Regions from separate parts of the Syntrophotalea carbinolica DSM 2380 genome, predicted to be linked through region 4. Evidence: riboswitches for the same ligand, from Rfam matches in the RefSeq annotation. Region 4 holds a riboswitch; each other region holds the start of a gene.
What was found. A riboswitch is a leader RNA that binds a small molecule or an ion and turns the genes downstream of it on or off. The one in region 4 is predicted to bind molybdenum cofactor.
Positions count from the first base shown of each region.

Region 1 (5,586 bases), 1.3 Mb from region 4:
TCGTCATATATGAGAGGTATGTTATCGGCATCGAGAAAAACCTCATGGACTTCAAATTCCGAAAAAGGATTGATACGTTCGAGATTTTCCTTTAATGCGGTGATCTTAAATTGGCCGATCTGGTCAAGGAAATACTGCTGCCGATTCAAATTATGGGGTTCTACGCGGTCGAAATCAGCGATAACGAGCTTGCCGACCCCTGAACGCGCTAGTGCTACCGCAATATTTGAACCCAGCCCACCGGCGCCGGCAATCCCCACTTTGGCTTTTTTCAAAATGGGGACAATCGCTAACGGATGCCTTGAGAAAAACTCCTCTTCCAGAGAATCCATATATACAGCCTTTTCCTCTCTGATCTCGCCACACATTATTGAAACGAAACGCCAGAACCGACACGGACAAAAGAAAACCTGCTGTCGCTAATGATGCCCGCAATACATGGCCAAAAAACCTCCGCCATGGGCCATGCCCGACCCATGGTGGAGTCATCAAATGAGGAAGCGGACGTTCCCGTTGTTGCTAACAGCATAATTCGGAGAAAAACCAAAGTCAACAAATATTTCATATATATGGCTATTTAACCTGAATGTCGTCAACCTATGGGATACTTTCGGTTTCCACCTTTTATACGAGAGCCTCGCACGGTTGCAGGCAACACGCAAAAATTATCTGCGAAACAATACCTGTCCGGCTGGCCATGCCTTATAAAAATAGCGAAGGTACGCATTGGGTCGTACCTTCGCCAAGGAGGCAGGGGAACATGAAATCTCGCAAAGTCCAGCCCCTTGCCCTCAAACCATGCATAGGTACCGGTATATCCCGGTCCGTTGTCAACTTTTTGCGAGCCATGGACCTTATCCACCGCCAACGAACGGATACGCTTTAACGATGGCTCCTCTCCGAATATGGAGTTCACAAAACTGCTGTTTCTGGATGACCTTACCGTTCACCCGAACCATGACAGTCGCAGGGCTGATATCGTGTAAACGCAGCAATTCGAGGAGTGCGATAGTCTTTCCATCAGGAATCCTGTCGGTTTTCAAAACCACCATCGACATTGATGCCTCCCTTCGACACTTTGAAATCCCGCCCTCTGCCGGAGGCCGGTTTGTCCATCCCTTATCAGGGCAGAACAAACCGGCCCTTTACTTCTCAGCCAGGATTCTCCCGGCAGTTAAATCTACCGCTGGTTTTCCGTGGTGCGCTCTCCCTTGCGGTATTCATATTTATCCAGGCTAAGCCGTTTGAGGGTTTCCGGTGTAGGTATGCCCCACTCGTCCCAGCCGCGGGCGCGATAGTAATCGCGCAACATATAGCCCAGATCGGGCACGTAATCCCCGGAGCCGCCCTGACGGGGGCTGGCAAGTATACGAGGCGGCAGGGTATCGTCCTTACGGCTGACGCCTTCACGGGTATTGAACAGACGCTTGAGGTTGAAGATCCGCTCACCGCATTCCAGCCACTGTTCGTTGGTGAAGTCCCAGCCGACGATATGATTGAGGAATTGGGTCATGGGGCCAACGGTCATACCGCCGAAGATGGAGAATTTGCAGAGCTTCAGCGAATCCATCATGCTCATGAAATGCTGCTGATCGGCAACGAACTTGCCTTTGCCTTCGTTGGTGTAAGGAGGCAAAGGCGCATCGTAGCCCAGATCCGCGATATTGAAGCAGCCTTCGCCCTCGAAGTCCTGGTTGTAGGCCTGCATATGACAGGCACCGCGGTTGGAGGTGGCGTAGGCAACGCCGAGGCCGCCGCGACCGCGCGGATCATGGGCGGGGAACATCATCCCCTTGGTATGAATGGCAAACTCTTCGCTGGCAGGGCCGACGCGTTTAACGGCTTCAAAAATGCCCTGGGAACAAGGGTCACCGATACCTTTGCGCAAACAGACCTTCTCGAGCATCTCGCACATGGCCAGGCCGTTACCCCAGGTCATCTCCAGACCGTCGGTATCGCCCTCGTCGATCATGCCATGTTCCCAGGCCTCCATAAGGAAAGAGATAATCCCGGCGGCTTCGATGGTATCGACACCGTAATCGTTACAAATTTCATTACCCTTACAGATGGCTTCCACATCGTCAACCAGACAGTTGGAGCCGAGCAGGCCGAGGGTTTCGTACTCGGGACCGCCCCCCTCTTTCATCTTGAAAGCACCCGCGGGAATCTCTACGGTACGACCGCAACCGATCAGGCAACCGCCGCAGTGGTAGCGCTTCTTGAGAACTGTCTTGGCCAGCTCCTGGCCTGAAACTTTGGCAGCCTTGTCCCAGGTTCCCCATAGCCAGTTCTTGATCGGCAGGTCACCGCAGTCGTTGAAAATTTCAACGGCGCAGGAGGTGCCGTAAGTGCCGAGCGGTCCGTCGTAGACTTCTTTGGTTTTGGCGCGAATTTCCTTGACCAGCTCTTCATAGGGCTCGGGTCTGGCGATAGCGACCTTTTTTGACCCTTTACAGGCGATGGCCTTAAGGTTCTTGGAACCCATGACGGCGCCGCCGCCGCCACGACCGGCAGCGCGACCTTCCCGGCCATCGGTCATAATAGCGGCAAACTTGACCAATTTTTCTCCGGCTTGGCCGATGGAAATAGCCTGGGAACCTCTGCCCAGTTCTTCCTTGAGAATCTTATCGGTATCAAAAGTGCCCTTGCCCCACAGCTTATCGGCCTTTTTGATCTGAATATCGTCGTCCACGATGGTGACATATACAGGCTGCTTTGCCTTGCCCTTGACCATCAAGCCGTCGAGGCCGCAGGACTTGAGGGTCGCGCCCCACTTGCCGCCGCAGTCGGATTCGAGATAAATCCCGGTCAGAGGACCTTTAGTGATCAGCTCCCAACGACCCGACTGAGCCACCTTGGTACCGACATAAGGACCGGTCATGCAGATCAGGACGTTTTCCGGCCCCAACGGGTCGATACCGGGCGCGGTGTTTTCATACAGCAACTTAGCACCCAGACCGCTGCCGCCAATATATTTTTTCAGGTCATCTTCACTGGGCTCGATGTATTCCACTGTTTCGTTGGTCAAATCAATGACCGCGATCTTTTGCCAATAACCACCTAACATGTGCTGTTCTCCCTTCCTCAGACGAGGTTGCTCAAAATGCAAATATCTCCTTTCCGAAAGGGAGGCTCCGCCGTTTCCAGCGAAACCCTGCCGGCCCGTCAGCCATGAGGTCCATCCTTTTAGGCTTAAGACTCGGAGACGTGTTCTGTACCCTCCGCAGAGGAGAGTCCATTTGTACGTTCAGGGGCATAACAGGGATCCAGGGGAATACATTTGGATTAATATAATAGATGCTACATTTTTTCAAGTGAAATTTTATATTATTTGGCTATTTATTTTTTATTTAAAAAACTCGCCCACGAACAGCGATCAGATTTCTGCCTTGCCGAGCAGCAAAATGCTCAAAATGACAAACAGATCGACTTGTCACCGGATAGCGAACGAGACTATCTCGAAGCGACTGACTTGAGACAACACTGCTGCTACTGCAGACACTGCAACAATCCCATGGCCCACTGACAGGCGCCACACGGTTCATTGCCGGAATAGCAATTTTCCTGAAAGTCTTCCTCCTGCACCAGATTGCAGGGTGCTCCCCAGCAGTTGCTGCAGTAGGGATAGTCAAACTCTAAAACATTACGGCGAAAAACCTGAAACTCGGTATCGTTCCAGATCTCCAATAGCGGCCGTTCGTTGAGATTACCGAACTCCTTAACCTTGACCAGCCGGTCCCAGTCGCCGACATAGCATCGATACTGGTGCCAAAGGTAATAACAGGGATGCACCCCACCGTACCAGGAGATGAAAGCCGAGCCACCAGTGACGAAATCACACCTGCGATCCGCCAAGGGGGTGATAGCCGGCAGTTTGAGTTCGATACCCATTTCATCGGCCACCCTCTGCGCCTCTGCGTAAACTTCTTCCACTTCGTCTTGCAGTGTCATATCCCGGGTGAGTATTTGCCTGACGTCCACGAAAGTCTCCCGCCGACGCGCCTCGAGCCGCATCTTGTCGATCAGCTGATTGACCTGGTCAATGCGTGGATCGCCCTCCAGGCCTCCCGATCCTTGCCGTCTCCAAGGAATTTTGGAGGTATTATGGAATCTATAAGACGCCACTTCCAGCCCCCCCTGTGTTTTCCGCTTCCAAGGGGTTTGATCGTAAAGATGGATATCCAGGCCCAACTCCGCCAAGCGCTGCTTCCACTCGTTAAAAATAGCCACTGCTGCCTCGCTGGAGCTGTGGTAGGTGGCCTGTTGCACCGAAGCCGGGGTGTAGGGCAAGGTCTGTGAAACGATGCAGAAATCGGCGCCGCGCTGCGCCACCCAGCGCACCACATCAGGCAGCTGGCGAAAGTTTTCACGCATGGTGACGAACTCGGCCCCAACCTTCAGCCGGCTGCCCGGTTGGGTTCGGCGGGCTTCGGACAATACCGCAAAGGCTCGCGCCATATCGCTGAGATTCTCGCCTTCCCGAACCTTGCTGAAAGTTTCCGGCTTCACTCCGTCCACCGACAGGCAGATGCGGTCGAGCCCTGCGGCCACCAGCTTGCGGGCAATGGACTTGTCGAGCAGCAGGCCGTTGGACTGAAATCCGATCCAGGCGTCATCAGGCATTGCCTGGCGGGCTCTAGCAACCCAATCAAGCAGATGCGGGTGCATAAGCGGTTCGCCGATGCCGTTGAGGACCAGGGATTCGAGCCGAGGGAAAGCGGGTTCGAGGGCGTCGAATAACTCCGGGCGGAGGTCTCCGTCGGTCACCTGGCTGTCCTGCGACTGCTTGACACACATGGGGCAGCGCAGATTGCAGTGGGTAGTGGTCTCGACGAACAACTTGCTCGGATAATCCCGCAAAGCCGGCTCAGTCTCTGTTCCTTCTGTGCTCACGGCGTTAAACATATGCGTATTTCCCATTTGGAAAATTGCCAAAGACACATAAAAAGAAGAATCGTCCTGAATAAATATGTATACCAGGCCGAAACATTTTACAAGTTATTTTTAAAATATTTGGCTATTTTTACAACCGGCCGTTTTCACTGAATTCAGTTATCAAGGATCTTGGCGAGGGCATTATCTCGCAGGGAACGATTTATTGCCGGATACGATATACTGCTTTTATACTTCCACCATAACAGGAGGTTTTCATGCCCAATCAGGTCAAAACGGTTTCGCAAACGAGGGTCGTACTGGCACAGGTCGCCATGCCCGGAGACGCGAATCCGGCCGGCAACGTCCACGGTGGCACGATCATGAAACTCATCGACAATGCCGCCGGCGTCGTCGCCATGCGCCATACCCGCCGCAACGTCGTGACCGCCTCCATCGACAGGCTTGACTTTCATTACCCTGTCTTCGTCGGCAACCTGATTATCCTAAAAGCCTGCCTCAACCGAGTCGGCAAGACCTCCATGGAGGTCGGCGTCAGAGTTGAGGCCGAAAATGTCATGACGGGAGAGATTCGGCACACGGCATCTGCCTACCTGACCTTCGTTGCCCTGGATGCCGATGGATATCCTACAAATGTACCTGAATTGATCAGCGAAACACTGGAAGACAAGCGTCGCCTGGCCGAGGCCGTGG
Region 1 covers NC_007498.2:2,955,581-2,961,166, forward strand. Annotated here, with positions in the region: gene thiF (sulfur carrier protein ThiS adenylyltransferase ThiF) at 1-368, opposite strand, end outside; gene PCAR_RS13705 (sulfur carrier protein ThiS) at 855-1,058, opposite strand; gene PCAR_RS13710 (aldehyde ferredoxin oxidoreductase family protein) at 1,181-3,067, opposite strand; molybdenum cofactor riboswitch at 3,098-3,217, opposite strand; gene PCAR_RS13720 (radical SAM/SPASM family putative metalloenzyme maturase) at 3,490-4,905, opposite strand; gene PCAR_RS13725 (acyl-CoA thioesterase) at 5,151-5,586, shown strand, end outside.
Region 1: linked by a shared signal. The riboswitch ahead of PCAR_RS13710 (aldehyde ferredoxin oxidoreductase family protein) and the one ahead of PCAR_RS02970 (aldehyde ferredoxin oxidoreductase family protein) in region 4 are both predicted to bind molybdenum cofactor.

Region 2 (5,586 bases), 250 kb from region 4:
TACCTGTCGCGGCGTATCGGCACCGCCACCGTAGCCACCCGCCAGGTTGAAAGCGGGAAAACGTTCGGCAATAGCCTCCGCTACCCGATTGTCGGCAGACTTGACCCGCAACAAGGCGGCTTTGACATCGGGTCTGCGGTTCAACAACTGCGAAGGCACCCCCAGGGGATAATTCTTTGCCGGAGCGGGCAAAACAGCCAGTTGCCCGGCAAGGCCACCTTGGGGGTAGCGCCCCAACAACACGGCCAAGCCATGTTCGGCAGCGGCCAGTCGGGCCTCCACCTGGGGCAGGCGCGCACGGGCTGCGGCCAGATTCTGGCGTGCCTGATAGACCTCCAGGGCCGGCGCGATACCGGCGCGATAACGCCGCTCCACGCGTTCAAGGATATCGAGGTAGGAAACAATGGTGTTTTCGAGCAAAGCGTGCTGGGCGCGCTGCTCGACTGCCGTGTAATAAAGATCCGCCAACCGCGCCGACAAAGACAGACAAATCGCTTCCACATCGGCTGCGGCCGCCGCTTGTTCGCGCCTGGCCGCTTCGGATCGGGATGCCAGCTTACGCCACACGTCGAGTTCAAAACCCGCCACCACCGACAAACTGTAATGATCTGCCGTAACGGGCCCCAAAAAGGTCATCTGTCGCTGACGCCCCGCCTGCCCATCCAAACCTAAACTCGGCCGGCGGGCCGACTCGACCGACCGCACCGCCGCCTCGGCCTGCTGCCAACGGGCAAGAACCTGATCCAGCTCAAGATTGGCGCCGAAAGCCTGCAGCATCAGGCGATCAAGGGCGGGATCCTCGAAAATATGCCACCAGGGTTGCGCAACCGGTTCGCCAGGTGCGGCCGTTGATTCGAGATAACGATCCGGAACCGGCACCGGAAGTTCCACAGGAACGGGACGATGTACGGAACACCCGACCAACACCAACAGAAAGGCAATACCCCAAAAACTTCTCATGGCGCCTCGATCCCGTGAACGATAAAATCGACCAGCCAATCACTCGGCGGCAATGCAGGGTTTTCAAGTTCCATGGCCTCGGCCACCGCGGGTAACTGTCCGGCCAGACACAGATAGCGCGCCAGGGATCCGAGAGCAAAATTCAATCGCCAGAACAGCTGATCACGCTCCAAACGCGGCAGCGCTTCGCACAGCATATCGAGCAACAACCGAAACAACGGAGCTACCAGACGGTAAAACATCTGCCTCAGGCCCTCATCCGGCTCGATCAGGGCCCTGCCAATCAGAGCCACGAAATTGCGACTGCCCTGATCCTGTTCTGAAAACCGCACGGTCGGCTCCACGAAAGCGCGCACCACCTGTTCCACACCGTAACCGGCACGGTTGCGCAATTCGTGCAGAGCCTTTATGCGTTCGGCATTCAGGGGCTCCATGCGACGTTTGAACACCGCCTCGATGAGACCATCTTTGGATCCGAAATGGTAATGCACCGCTGCCAGATTCACCCCGGCAGCAGAGGTTATGCGGCGCAACGAGGTGCCGCGAAAACCGTGTGGCGCAAAAAGCGCTTCGGCGCAGTCCAGAATTTTCTTTTTAGTATCGGCATGATCCATAGGGCAACACTCCGCGTTAATACGATCTCCTCATCACTCAGATCAAATTAAACAAACGTTTAAATGAGGGTCAAGTCTTTTTTGCACAAGGATACTTTTACGATGCAGAGACATCGCACACCGAAAAAAAAAAGCCGCTCGGACCGAAAGGTCCGAACGGCAATAAATCTCAACCATGAACAGGAGGCATTAAAGCAGTCAGGGCAAGAACACCCACCCGGAAGGGTGCCCTTGCCCCGGCCCGGCGAAAGAGCCCCCTTTCGCCTAATTAAAAATTCCAGAATTCGTCGATTTCCTCGTCGCTGAAATCCCAGATGGCATTATGCGGCGGAACCTCCTCAAGAGAGAAGAATTCAGGCAACCGGTCATCCGCATTGCTCATGCCGGCGGCCAGGTTGAACTCATGCTCAAGTTTGAGAATCTTCTTACCGAGTTCAGCCACGCCATCGTTGTCAAGCTCGATACCGTAACGGGCAGAGACCATATCGTTGAGAGCCTCGGCACATTCGGGAATGTCGAGCATGGGGAACGCTACGAATACGCACATGCCGGTGCTGTCGATATAAGCCGTGCCGATCTGCAGGTTACGCGACAATTCGACCTGACCTTCTTTGCTCAAAGGATCGACGAACCCGCCGCACTTGAGGATATTGGTAGCGATTGAATAACCGGAGGTATGGTCCGCGCCCATCGTCGAGGTCGCATAGGTAATGCCGATCCCTTTAACCGAGCGGGGGTCATAAGCGGGGATACCCTGGTTTTTGACCACCGGCACCCGGGTCAGGCCGTAAGCATTGCCGACCGATCCCGTACCGTTGCCGATGATATGGCCCAGAGCGGTGCCTTTACCGACTTCTTCGCGCAGCAGTCGGATGGCGCCCTTGCCGTCGCCCCAGGGAATGATGCCGGCTTCCATCACCACGCCCATGCAGACCACGCCTTCGATGGAATCGACGCCGATATCATCCATGATATTGTCGCAGGTCGCGATATCGTCCAGGTCTTCGATGAGACAGTCGGCACCCAGTCCCCAGATGGTTTCATATTCGAAGCCGGAGGTCAGATAGTTGCCATCTTTGTCGTTGTAGACCTGGGAGCACTGAATCAGGCAGCCGGCATGGCAACCGTGCTTGGGATGGCCGTTGCGCTCCACGATGGTGTCGTGCATGGTTTCACCGGAGATCTTGTCGTGGTGTTCCCACTGACCATAACGGAAGTTCTTGGTCGGCAGACCACCGGCTTCGTGCAGGATATTGACCAGGATGTTGGTACCGTAGGTGGGCAGGCCCTGCCCCGAAACGGGGTGATCCAACAGCGCTTTGGCAAACACCCGGGCGGCCTTCTTGAACTTGTCGGGGTCGGCTATCGCCACTTTGCCGGCGCCGGTGCCGTCAACCGTGATGCATTTGATCTTTTTGGAGCCCATGACCGCGCCCATGCCGCCGCGGCCGTGGGAACGGATCTTGTGATCCGGGTCCTTGACGGAAATGTTGGCCATGGCCATGCGTTTTTCGCCGGGGATGCCGATGGTCATGACGCCGACTTTGGGGCCGAAACGTTTTTCCATCTCGCCGATGACGGCAAAGTTCTGCATGCCGACGACTTCCGACTCTTCATTGATGGTCACGCCGTCCTTGTCCACATGCAAACGGTACCACTTATCCTCGGCGGGAATCCCTTCGATGATCATGGCCTGAATGCCGAGCTTGGCGAACTGCTGGGCGGTCGTCCCACCGGCATTGGACTCTTTGATGCCGTAGGTCAGAGGGCTTTTACCGCCGCAGGACATGCGACCGGAGTTTGCGGCCGGGGTGCCCGACAGCATTCCGGGGGCAAAAATGAGTTTATTATTGGGACCGAGCGGGTGACAGGTGGGGTTTACCTCGGCCGCCACAATCGTGGTGGTCAGGGCACGGCCACCGAGGGTTTTCCATTCGGCGGGTACCTCTTCGGTCTTGACGGTCAGATCAGACATGTTGACACGTACAATGTGCATAGCTTGTTTTCCTCCCAATGCGAAATTAATGGAACGGAACTCCGGGATTATCTCCTTTCCAAACGCGGGAGGCATCGCCGTTTCCAGCGAAACCCTTTGGCCAGACGCCCTGAAGACCATCCCCTTAGGCGGACCTGGCTCGGAGACTGCCGCGCATTGAAGCGGCCATAGCTGCACGGGTCAGCTAAAAACCGTTGCGGGCGCGAAAGAACCGCTTGATTGGGTTATAGCACAAGCCGAATTCGGCAGACAGGTCATGATTCGGGGTATTTAAGGGTATTATCGCATACCCGATCGAACATTTTACTGCCTAAAACAGTGTTCGATGCTGTATACATCATCGCGAAGATGTTCGCTATCAAACCTGTACATGGCAAACCATTGAGGAACGGGCGAGGATTGTGCAGGATGGTCAGGCGTCTTGATCCACGGTGAGAGAACGACGCCCGATCAGGTAGGAATGCAGATTGACATTTTTGCCCCGCAAGCCCAATTTACGGCGGATATTTTTGCGGTGGGTCTGTACGGTTTCGAAAGCCAGGTTCATGGCTTCGCAGATATCCTTGGTGGAACACCCGGCCTGAATAAACTGGCAGATGCGCATTTCCGTCTTACTCAATTTCAGCAGATTGGCATCGATTTCCGACGCCGAACCGCTGGTCAGGCCGATAAGCTGTTCCCGCACGAGATCCAGATAGCTGGCGCGGATATTCTCGGAAGATTCGCCTTCAATGCGATCGATGGCCGGCAGCAGATGGGAACGAATCCTGCGCGCGAGGGTATTTTCGAACTCCTTGCGGTCACCGTCGACGCTTTTCATAACGTTGCGCAAGGTCACATTCATCTCTTCCACCTGCTGTTTTTCCATACGCAGGCGTTCTTCCAGGGCCTTTTGCCGGGAAATATCCCGCACAATGATGGACCAGAAGTGACGGCCGTCAATGGCGACAGAGGTCACCATGAAACTGGTCGGCAGCATGCTGCCGTCGGTCCGTCGCACCTGGATTTCCGCGCTCATGCTGGTTTCGCCACCTAGAGCCGCGACGCAGGAGGTAAGTGTCCAGCGGCCATGATTATCGGTCAGATCGCGCAAATCCTTGCCGATCAGTTCATCCGCACTGCAGCCATGAATCTGCCCGGCTCGCTGATTGGCCTTTACAATACGATAGTCATCGCTTAGCAGCAAAATACCGTTACCGACCGACTGAAATATGAGCCGCAGCATCTTTTCCGAGTTCGTCAGAGCTCGGGTACGTTCGGCGACCAATCTTTCAAGATGCTGGCGACTATCCACCAGCCAGGTTATATCGTTGAGAATCAGGATATATCCGGACGGCACATCGGCATGGGGGGCAAAGGGCACCAAGCGAAGATTAAACCATTGCCCGGCCCAGGACAGATAGATTTCATGGTGGGAATCGGGCGTATAAGCGGCAAGGACCTCATCCAGTCCGCTGCCGGACAGGGCCAGCAATTGCCAAAACGGGACACTGCGCCAGGCACACTCGCTGAAAAACTGCTCGGCGGCCGGGTTGAGATGCGTCACCATGCCGCGGGAATCCGACACCATGACCAGATTGGTGGTCGCGGAGAATATGCACTGCAGTTGTTCACGCTCCAGTTCCTGAAAGCGGTCCGCAGCGTCGGCAAAACCGTTATTCATCCCCAGTTCGGCAGCTTCAGGCCGACCCACGGCACCGACAACGGCCAAACTGTCCACGAGCTGCTGCAACCCCTCGAGGTCCTGACATGTCGATGGAAGCAGCCGTGCCACAACCCCCAAGGCATCGCGCAGACTGTCGATACACAATTGCGCATCATCGCCGATGGCCTGCCGTGCCCCCGACGATATCCCCAGGCGCCCCAACCGCAGCCTGATCCGGTCCAGGATCTCAGTCACCTCTTGTTCACGTCCCTCAATCCGTTCCATGGCCTTCATACTCCTCTCACCAACTTTCAGACCAGCATAGTGGTTCATCTGCCATCAAAAGTAAAGAGGCCCGGGAACAACCGCCG
Region 2 covers NC_007498.2:802,765-808,350, reverse strand. Annotated here, with positions in the region: gene PCAR_RS04090 (efflux transporter outer membrane subunit) at 1-960, opposite strand, end outside; gene PCAR_RS04085 (TetR/AcrR family transcriptional regulator) at 957-1,574, opposite strand; gene PCAR_RS04080 (aldehyde ferredoxin oxidoreductase family protein) at 1,843-3,570, opposite strand; molybdenum cofactor riboswitch at 3,606-3,727, opposite strand; gene PCAR_RS17665 (PAS domain S-box protein) at 3,983-5,500, opposite strand.
Region 2: linked by a shared signal. The riboswitch ahead of PCAR_RS04080 (aldehyde ferredoxin oxidoreductase family protein) and the one ahead of PCAR_RS02970 (aldehyde ferredoxin oxidoreductase family protein) in region 4 are both predicted to bind molybdenum cofactor.

Region 3 (5,586 bases), 240 kb from region 4:
ATTCCTCACAGGGGATGTCGCGACCGTAAAGACGCCGGTAACATTTCATGCCCTGGTAGGCGCCCTGCTCGCAGGTCATTTCCGGCATCTGCCGGCCGTTGTCGAGCAGAATATTGTAATCCGGATCGAGCAGCAAAATGGGATCGGTAACGGCCTTGAATGTGGATTCCCAACCTTGCTGGGCCCTGGAAACCTCCTTGTAGAGGCGGGAATTCTGAATGCTGATGGTCAGATGATCGGCCAGGTGCTGGAGAAAGCCGAGTTCTTCCCTGGCATACGCCTGGCCCTGGGCGCTCCCTACCAGCAACAGGCCATGGACGGCTGCCCGCTTGTACAAGGGGGCGATGGCCATGGACTGCAGGTCGCAGGCCAGTTCGGGATATTCCTGAAAGAAGGCATCCGCGGTGTTGACCGGCTCATGCACACAGGCCTGGCCGGATCTGACGACATCCCAGACAAACGAATCGCCCGGTATGCTTGCCGACCGAGGAGGCTTGCTGGGCATTACGGCGCGCATGGTCAGGGCGCCTTCGCGCAACATGGCAAGGGCCAGAAAATCGCACGGCAAAGCCCGGTGCAGTTGCCGGTATGCCCGCTCGATCATATCCTCCGTGGACATTTCCAGATTGATGTCTCTGGAAAGCTGATGCAGGATCTCCAGGCGGCTGTTTTGCTTGAGAATTTCGGCATTACGCTTTTTGAGCTCAACGTAATAGTTCAGCTTGGAAGAGTTGACCCCCGTGAGGTTCTCAATAAGCGTCTTTTTATCAAGCATGATTCAAACCGTTGCAAAAGAAAGAATGGAGCAAAGATTCGCAAGAGCGTAACTCACCGTGACTAATAGGCTTTAAGAAAAAGCTTTTCAATATCCTCGGCGGTGGCGTCGCGGGGGTTGGTCACCAGACAGGCATCGTTGAGCGCATTCTGACTCAGGGTTTTGATATTTTCCTTCTTGAGCCCGACCGAAGCAAGGCGGTTATGCAGACCGATCTCTTTGGTAAGAGTGCTGACGGCTTCGATAGCTTTCTCGGCGAGGTCTTGCTTCGGACCTGCCTGACTGGCGGCTTCATCGATCTGCCGCGCGATTGCATTGAATTTATCCCGGCAAACGGGAAGATTGAACTGCATGATATGGGGTAACAAGGTGGCATTGGTTTCCCCATGATGGGTATCCAACAACCCGTCGATCTGGTGGGTCATGGCATGTCCCGCACCCAGGATGGCATTGGAAAAGGCGATCCCGGCGTTGAGACTGGCCATGGCCATATTGTTATTGGCCACGGCATCCTGTCGATCGAAAACCGATTGTTTAAGATTTGCAAAAATCAACCGGATGGCGTTCAGAGCATGAATGTCCGTCAGCGGCGTAGCCGCCAGCGAAACATACGACTCGATGGCATGGGACAGGGCGTCCATGCCCGTTGCGGCAGCAAGCCGGGCGGATTTGGTGTTGAGCAAATCCGGATCGATAATGGCGATATCCGGAATCAGTGACTTGGAGATAATCGACATCTTGAGACGTCGTTGATGATCGACGATGATGGCGAACTGGCTGACTTCGGATCCGGTACCGGCAGTACTGGGAACAATGACCATCGGCGGCAGTGGATGCCGGATTTTATTCACCCCCTCGTAATCCTGCAATTCGCCGCCGTTGGTCGCCAGGGTGGCGATGGCTTTGGCGGTATCGGCCGGACTGCCCCCTCCCACCGCAACCAGGGCATCGCATCCCGAACGCAGATAATGGGCAACGCCTTCGGTGACTTCCAAGTCCTTGGGGTTGGAGGTTATGGATGAAAAGATTTCATACTGCAACCCGGCATTGCGCAGATAATAAAGCGCTTTATCTACCCACCCGGCGTCGATAAGCCCCTGATCCGTGACGACGAAGACCTTGGAGGCACCGCTGCGTGCAGCACTTTCGCCGATCTGGCTGAGCGCGCCCTGCCCGAAAATAATTTCCGGTGTAACAAACTTGCGAATGCTCACGGAATCTCCCTTTGACAAAGGGCTCATCTCTTTTCCGCTCAACGGCAACATACCTTGGCTGTGCCGATTTCACTCCAACGCCAGTGCCGTTCCGTCGGTTGCAAACTGCCCGCATGGCAGCATTCACCGTTGTCAACCGACAGGGAAACATAACGTTTACAGTATAGTAATTCGGCAGTTAGAGTCAAAAGAAACTTTTCCGCGGCTTTCCCGGGGACGATTCCGCGCCCCGGAAACTATCTTGTTTTCATCCGAAAACGATCCTTTTCCCTTACAAAAACCGCACAGTGTGCACCACGGGTTTCCGCATGCACACTAGCTGGTGGCAACGGCATCACATCTCCGACATGCCAACCTGCGAACTCAGCAGATGAACTTTGACTTTTTCACCGACCTTGAATACATCCTTGTCTTCCGGCAGCAGGGCCAGAGCATCGGCGCGCACCATGGTCTTTAAGATGCCGGTATTCTGGTCACCGGAGCAACTGGCGAAATAGCATCCGTCCTGAAGACGGATATTGACTCTCTGAAAATTGAGAACCCCGAGGCGTTTTTTGGTCAGATCGCTCTCCAGAACCGCTTCGATTTCCTGCTTGATCACCTTGGTATGCCCCATCATTTTCAGCAACGCCGGCTTCACCAGCTCCTCGAAGGTAACCATGGTCGAGACGGGATTGCCGGGCAGCGAAAAGACGGGAGTTCCTTCCCTCATGGCAAAGGTCGTCGGCCGCCCCGGCTTGATATCGACTTTCCAGAAAACAGGTTTGACCCCAAGCTCCTCCAACACCGAACGAACAAAATCCCGGTCGCCGGTGGATACGCCGGCGGAGGTTATCAACGCATCGGCTTTGAGTCCTTCGCTGATTTTTTCTATATGGCTGGCCCGATTGTCAAGTGCAATGCCAAGGACGACCGGTTCGGCGCCGATTTCTTTCAGGGATGCGACCAGAGCCAGCGAGTTGCTGTTGATGATGCGATCTTCGCTGAGGGTCTCGCCCAGCTCTACAAGTTCGTCCCCCGTAGATAGAATAGCGACACGAGGTTTACGGTAAACCGGCACAAACACCTTGCCGTACGATGCCAACATGCCGATTTCCGCAGGTCGAAGCAGCGTCCCTCGCGGCACCACACATTCGCCCTGCTTCACGTCTTCGCCTTTGACACGAACATGGGCATGGGCTTTGACCGTCTTTTGAACATGTACAAGATGCCCCTCCTCGGCCGTTTCCTCGACAGGCACGATGGCATCGGCCCCTGCCGGCAGAGGAGCCCCGGTCATGATTTTGATGGCAGTACCCGGTTCGACCGTCTTGTCGGAACCGCCACCCGCGGGAATAAAATCGATAACTTCGAGGCGTGTCGGCTTTTGGCAATCCTGGCTGCGGACAGCATAACCGTCCATAGCGGAATTGGTCCAACGCGGCATATCCCAGGTCGCGGTTACATCTTCGGCCAGAATGCGGCCGACGGCATCGCTAATAAGAACGCGTTCCTGACCCAGTAGAGGAACATTTGCAAGTATCAGATTTCGGGCTTCCAAAAAGCTCGGCATGGCTGTATCGGCCTCCTTCAGACGTGGCTGGTTCCTCCAGGATATTCCATAACCCACAAAAAAAACTAAGCGGAAAATTCGAAAACGGCGAGCCCCGGGCTGACAACAGGTATCCAAGCCACCGGCACGGCACCGTTAAATATTTTTCAAGACAAGGACTTTTCCTTTTAGTCCTACCCCCGGATCGAACATTGCGCAATCGATAAAACAGCGTATTGCTCAATTTTTTTTGACCTGACCCTGCAAGTCAAAAAATCTCTGCTACAATAACACCCGACGCAAAAAGGTTCCCCCCTTTCATCGGAAAGAACCTTTTTGGATACATTACCTCAAACAGCCCAAGGCAATGGTCTCCTTTCCGAAAACAGGGAGGCTCCGCTGTTTCCGGCGAAACCCATCGGCCCGACGCCCCTGAGAGATAAAATCTCTTTTAGGGCATCAGGCTCGGAGGCGCATTCTTGATTGCACTTTGTTGTGGATTCAATATGTTACCTGCAAACGACGGAGCCGTAGCTACCACCGGGCCGCAACAAGCCCGGCAGGCGAAAACCATGCCCCCTCATTCGCGTAGGCCATCCAAGTTATAATAATGTCCGGAAATTTTCAACCACAAAGACCAACTCGAAACGGGCTGTATCAAACCAAGTATCGAATCGAAGCTGAAGCCGTTACGTATCGACACAACCAGGGCGTTACAAAAAGGAACACTCAGTACCTGATTTGACACACCGCATCACTTCTGGAACACATTTACGGGGCAATCATCCACCGACACCAACTCCGCCCCGACCCGTTGAAAGCAAAAACTCTAACCGTGTTTTGTTTTGATGGATTTCGGTTTTCGCCTAAGGGACCGGGACTTGGCCGGGAATCGAAGTCTCAACGGAAATAAAAAGCACGCTGTTCTGTTTTTGAAAGACAAACCGTAAACACTACTGGCATTCAAATTGCTAATGCCTATAACTCCCAGCCCGAATGCATAAACCATCGTTTTGGCATTTGGTAAACACTAAATTCAAAGATAGATTGGAACCCATATGTACCATGGGAAGGAGGTGACCCACCGAAACAACTTTGTACATTATTGATTCAGACAATCTTTTACAGTTTGTCGGTGTCAGGTAAGTAAGATTTTCAAGCGGATGTTTTTATTTGTGGTGAAAGCCATTTCGTTGCTTTCACAAAAAACTCATCTTATGAGGAGGATTCATCATGCCCGTTGTAAATCTCGCAGAAACTACTTTCGGCTTCTTCATCCCCAGCGTTACCCTGATGGGCCCCGGTTGTGCCAAAGAAGTTGGCCCCAAGGCCAAAGAACTTGGCGCAAAAAAAGCTCTTCTCGTCACCGATGCTGGTCTGATGAAGATGGGTGTTGCCGACACCATCGCCGGTTACGTTAAGGACGCAGGCGTTGATGTCGTCATCTATCCCGGTGCCGAGCCCAACCCCACCGACAAAAACGTCCACGACGGCGTTAAAGTTTTCCAGGACAACGGCTGCGACTTCATCGTCTCCCTGGGCGGCGGCTCCTCCCATGACTGCGCCAAAGGTATCGGCCTGGTTACCGCCGGTGGCGGCCACATCCGCGACTACGAGGGCGTGAACAAATCCACCGTTCCCATGACCCCCCTCGTCGCCATCAACACCACCGCGGGTACCGCTTCCGAAATGACCCGCTTTTGCATCATCACCAACACCGACACCCATGTCAAAATGGCTATCGTTGACTGGCGCGTCACCCCGTTGATCGCCGTTGACGACCCCGTTCTGATGCTGGGCAAGCCCCCCGCACTGACCGCAGCCACCGGCATGGATGCCCTGACTCACGCCGTGGAAGCCTATGTTTCCACCATCGCCACTCCGATCACCGACGCTTGCGCCGAAAAAGCCATCCGTCTGATCGCCGAGTGGTTGCGTCCGGCCGTTGCTCTGGGCGCCAACATCGCCGCTCGCGATGCCATGTGCTACGCGCAGTACCTGGCCGGCATGGCGTTCAACAACGCCTCTCTCGGCTACGTACACGCCATGGCTCACCAGCTGGGCGG
Region 3 covers NC_007498.2:317,628-323,213, reverse strand. Annotated here, with positions in the region: gene PCAR_RS01925 (GAF domain-containing sensor histidine kinase) at 1-775, opposite strand, end outside; gene PCAR_RS01920 (iron-containing alcohol dehydrogenase) at 838-1,989, opposite strand; gene glp (molybdopterin molybdotransferase MoeA) at 2,324-3,541, opposite strand; molybdenum cofactor riboswitch at 3,877-4,003, opposite strand; gene mdh (iron-dependent methanol dehydrogenase) at 4,754-5,586, shown strand, end outside.
Region 3: linked by a shared signal. The riboswitch ahead of glp (molybdopterin molybdotransferase MoeA) and the one ahead of PCAR_RS02970 (aldehyde ferredoxin oxidoreductase family protein) in region 4 are both predicted to bind molybdenum cofactor.

Region 4 (5,586 bases):
CTTGGTGCGTTGCAGGCCTTCGCACAACCGCAACCGGAATATGCCCAAAAAGACTGATTACCCCCCCGCACAGGGACATGCTGATGCCTGATTTCGAACTGCAATATCCCCTGGCCCTGCTGTTGCTGCTTTTGGCGCCGCTGTTTCTGCTGCTGCGACGACGCACCCGACGCAAGCTGCCATTTCCGGCCATCCTTCCGGAAATGGCGCAACTGCGGCCCGGATTCTGGAAACGCAACTATAACGGGATTCTTTTCGGCCTCGTCTACCTGTGCCTGGTTATGAGTCTGGTCAACCCCGGCTACTCGAAAGAAACGGTGGAAGAATTCATTGAATCGAAATGGCTGTTTCTGGCCCTCGACCTGTCCGGATCCATGAAACGACCGGTCAGCCGGTTTTCCAGTCAAACCCTTGGCGACCTGGCTCTGGACGGCATTGAATCCTTTATCGACATGCGCCGCCATGAAGACTACATCGGCCTGGTGGCTTTTTCCAGCTATGCAAAACTGCTGGCGCCGCTGACGTTTGACAAGGATTTGCTCAAAGCCAAGCTTGCGTTGGTCCGAAGCAAAAACCACTCACGCATCTATCGGGAACTGGGAGCCGGCGGCGGCACCAATGCCTCCGAAGCGGTTTGGCTTTCCCTGTCCGCTTTTTTTTCCATGCTGCCGGAGGACAACCGACTGAGCGTCGAGCAGATTGCCGGCATGCGCGAATTTCTTCTCGGCGAACCGGGTGCGTTGCTCGACATTCCCCAGAAAATCCGCAACGCCGGGCTGGGTACGGGGATGGCCGTCATCCTGTTCACCGACGGCCGTATCGAGCCGACCCTGCGCGCCCATGTACGGCGCGGCGGTTTGCCTAACCTGGTCAACATCATCACCCTGATGAAAGCTGTGGGGGTCCGGTTTTATATTATTTCGGTCGGCGGCGAGGTCGACGCAGCGGTGCAAAAAGCCATGGAACCAACAGCCGGCGAACCGTCGGTGGGGCGTATCTTTGTTACGTCCCGGGGTTTGGATCGCCAGCAGATCGAAGCGGTCTACCGGGAAATCGACATCCTGGAAAGCAACCGGAACCTGACCCGTGTCACCCTTCAACCCCGCTGGATGCGCCCATCGCTGGCGCTGCTGGGGTTCGGCCTCATGGTTTTGCATCTGCTGTTGCGCAGCCTGCCAGCGCTGCGAAAGCTGTAATGCAACCGTTGTTGCAGAATTCTGCCCGGTACCCCGTGGCCCGCCGCAGATGGCTATCATGATTTAACGATTCAAGACAATTGCGAGGAATAAACCATGTCCAACATCAACGATATCCTTCGACATCATAAGCGCGCCACCCTTGCCGGCCTGCTACTCGTGCTGGTCGCAGGGGTTGCGCTGCTGATGGCCGGCATTGTCGGCTTCCGGGAAAAAACCGCCCACCTTGAGGCGCTGCAGCAACTCAACGCGCATCTGGCGAGCATGCCCCCGGATGAAGACCACCAAGCCAGCCTGGACGAACTCAAGCAAGTCATCCTCCAGGGTAAAACCCTCGGGGTGGCCATGCCGGAAGCCGAATACGCTCGTCTATGGCAGCAATGGCAACTGGCCGTCCGGCACTTCAAACAGATCAATGCCATGCTCGGCAATCGATATCTGGCAGCGGAACAACGGCAACAACTGCAAACCTTCCACTCGCAGCTGCTCTCCCTGCGCGACCGATGCGCGGCAAATCTCGATAGCATGGGCATGCAACCTGGCCCGCAGGACTGGAAACTACTCAACCTCAAAGGCAATGTATCGGTCATGCTGGCATACAGTGTACTTAATTTCGAACAGGACGGCCGCAAAGCCGCCAAATTCCTATCCGACGCCATTGATGATTATAAAAGCTCCATCGACCTCGTCGACCGGACCAGCAGCTCAACACTGGATCGCTCACTACCGCGCTGGAATATGGAACTCATCGTAGGTCTCGGCGAATACCGGAAAATAGGCCTGAGCGAAATCCGCCAGGAAAACATGTCCGAGGTCCAGGAACAACTGGAAGCGTTCATTCCCGATGTCGCTGGTTTCGCGCCAGGCGTGCCCCTGGAAACCCGCGTCGAGAAATAGGCGGTAGGTCATGCGATTCACGTCTCCCGAGTTATTCTGGCTGATTTTCTTACTCATTCCCATGGCCTGGCGGATTCTGTCCACAGAACACTATCTCAACCGCCTGCGTCATCGGTTCAGAGCCACCGTCAACGGCAACCCCCGCTGGCGTCGCGCGGCTCGTTGCCTGCTGCCGCTGCTCGGCCTGGCCAGCCTGATTACCGCGCTGGCCGGCCCGGAGATCACCGTCATGCGCGCCGGTTCCATCAGTGAAAATCTGGTCCTGGCCGTCGGTATCGACGTCAGTAAATCGATGCTGGCCGAAGACGTGGTTCTGAAACAACCATCGGTGAATACGACCAGCCCGCTTTCCAACCGGCTGAACGCCGCTCGGCAATGCGTACTGGCTCTTTTGAAACGACTGGATGGAGAAAAAGTCGGGCTGTTCTTTTTCGCCCGCAACGGCATTGAAGTCGTATCGCCGACCCGCGACCTCGGTTTCGTGCGCTACATGGCGACCCATACCGCGCTTGGAGACCTGACGGAGTCCGGTAGCAATCTGCTGGCTGCGATCGACAGCGGCTTGATGATGGTCGACAGCCAGCCGGGCTTACCGGCAAAGGCGGTCATCCTCATCACCGATGGCGAGGACACCGAAAATACCCGTTCGGAAATCATGCAGGGCCTCTCGCAAGGTTCCGGGCACCAAACACCTGTTTATACTGTCGGGGTGGGAAGCCCCCGTGAGGTTTTCATCCCCATCCGGCGAAAAGGCTCCACCGAAATAGACGGTTTTTACCTGGATGCTCACGATATCCCCTTAAAGACCCGTCACGACCCGCAAACCCTTCAGGAAATCGCCGTAGCGACCGGAGGCAGCTATCTGAATCTGGGCGACCGGCAGCCGGAGCACATCGCAACAAGACTCCTGAAAAACATCACCTCCACAACAGCCTCCCCCGTCGATCTCCCCGCGCGCCCGACCTCCCTGGATCTCGCTCCGATATTTCTTCTGCTTAGCCTGATTTTTTATATCCCTTTTTTACTTTTATAAAATTTCCCAACAAAAAAAATCGAAAAAAAACTCTTCAAAGGAATATAAAACCCCGTTGTTTACTCATTTGAGAAATGGATTTTCCGAACCATTTCAGTATATTACGCCTACCCTGAAAGCCGAAACCCAAACTGAAAAGGTATACGCCATACCATATTGAACTTTCGTTCTATTTTGTGTTATAAATCAAGAAGCTGAAGATGATCTTTGAAATATCGCATCGAGAATTGACGCAATACTACCAATCTCCGAGCCTCGCTGCCTACTGGGAAGGTCCTTATGGCGACAGGCCGACGGGTTCCGCTGGAAACAGTGGCGCCTCCCTTTTTGGAAAGGAGATTTTACCCGGAACCATTCCAGATAGTAAAAGATTGGGAGGAAGCAAGAGAATGGATAAAATCTTTCGCGTTAACATGACGGACCTCACCTGCAAAGTTGAGGAAGTCCCCGCCGAATTCGCAACCTTGGGTGGTCGCGCCCTGACCTCTACCATCGTTGCGGCGGAAGTACCCCCCAGCTGTCATGCCCTCGGCCCCAACAACAAGCTGGTTTTCGCCCCCGGCCAGCTGTCCGGCACCCCGGCCGCTAACTCCGGCCGTATGTCCGCCGGCGCCAAGAGCCCCCTGACCGGTACCATCAAGGAGTCCAACTCCGGTGGCACCACCGCTCAGCAATTCGCCAAAATGGGCATCAAGGCCATGATCATCGAAGGCCTGCCCAAAGAAGACAAATGGTACCGCCTGCATGTCACCATGGACGGCGTAACCTTCGAGGACGCGTCCGAACTGGTTGGCAAGCAGAACTTCGACGTCATCGAAGCCATGAACGAGAAGTTCGACAAGAAGATCGGCGTCATGACCATCGGCATCCCCGGCGAAAACCGCCTGGCTTCCGCCAACATCTCGGTTAAAGACCCCGACCAGAAGATCCGTTCCCATGGTCGTGGCGGCCTCGGCGCCGTAATGGGCTCCAAAAAGATCAAGGCCATCACCGTTGATGCTACCGGGGCCGGCAAAGTAGCCATCGCCGATCCCGAGAAATTCCGTGCCGCTGCCAAAGTTTTCGCCAAGGGCATGCTCGACCACCCCGTTACCGGCGAAGGTCTGCCGACCTACGGCACCAACGTTCTGATCAACATCCTGAACGAAGCCGGCGGCCTGCCGACCAAAAACTTCAAGTACGGCACCTGCGAGCACCACGACAAAGTGTCCGGCGAAACCATGCACGACACCATCGCCGGCCGTCCCAACGGTCACACCAAGCATGGCTGCCATGCCGGTTGTATCATCCAGTGTTCCCAGGTTTATACCGATGACAAAGGTGAGTACATCACCTCCGGCTTCGAATACGAGACCGTATGGGGCCTCGGCATCAACTGCCTGATTGAAGACCTGGACGATTGCGCCCGCATTGACAACGCCATGGACAACATCGGCATCGACTCCATCGAAGGCGCCGTACTGCTCGCCGTTGCCATGGAAGCCGGCGTTCTGCCCTGGGGTGACGGTAAAGAAGCCCTGCGCATCATGAACGAGGAAATCGGCAAGTGTACCCCTCTCGGCCGCATCCTCGGCAACGGCACCGGCTCCGTCGGCAAGGCTTTCGGCCTGACCCGCGTACCGGTTGTCAAGAACCAGGGTATCCCGGCTTACGACCCCCGTTCGGTTAAGGGTATCGGTATCACCTACGCTACCACGACCCAGGGTGCCGACCACACTGCCGGTTACACCATCGCCACCAACATCCTCAAGGTCGGCGGCTTCGTCGATCCTCTGAGCAAGGAAGGCCAGGTTGAGCTTTCCCGCAACCTGCAGATCGCTACCACCGCTGTCGACAGCACCGGTATGTGTATCTTCGTAGCCTTCCCGGCCCTGGATATCCCTGAAGTACTGCCCGCCCTGGTGGACATGCTCGCCGCCCGCTTCGGTGTGGAAATGAGCGTTGACGACTTCGTCGCTCTGGGTACCAGGATTCTGAAAATGGAAAAAGAGTGGAACACCAAGGCCGGCTTCACCAACGAAGACGACCGTCTGCCCGAGTTCTTCGAGCTTGAGCCGATTCCGCCTCACAATGCGGTTTGGGACTTCACTCCCGAAGAAATCGACGAACTCTGGAACTTCTAAGAGTCGCGCTGATATGCAATACCAGTGGGCACCCCAATGGGGTGCCCATTCTTTTTTCGACCGCAATAAACTAAAACCGCATTTTCTTTACCGACAAACAGGTACCCCATGAAAATTACTGTTAAACTCTTTGCAGGTTTTCGCGACAACCGTTTCAAAGTGGCCGAACAGGACGTTCCCGAAGCCGCCACTGTAAGCGACATTCTTACTGCGCTCGACATCAGTGGACCGGAGCTCGGCGTCGCCCTGATCAACGGTCGCCACGTACCTCCCGAGCATGTACTGGTCGATGGCGAAACGCTGTCCCTGTTCCCCAAGGTCGGGGGAGGTTAATTTT
Region 4 covers NC_007498.2:554,730-560,315, reverse strand. Annotated here, with positions in the region: gene PCAR_RS18740 (hypothetical protein) at 1-57, shown strand, start outside; gene PCAR_RS02985 (vWA domain-containing protein) at 84-1,196, shown strand; gene PCAR_RS02980 (hypothetical protein) at 1,293-2,093, shown strand; gene PCAR_RS02975 (VWA domain-containing protein) at 2,104-3,126, shown strand; molybdenum cofactor riboswitch at 3,361-3,480, shown strand; gene PCAR_RS02970 (aldehyde ferredoxin oxidoreductase family protein) at 3,516-5,249, shown strand; gene PCAR_RS02965 (MoaD/ThiS family protein) at 5,358-5,582, shown strand.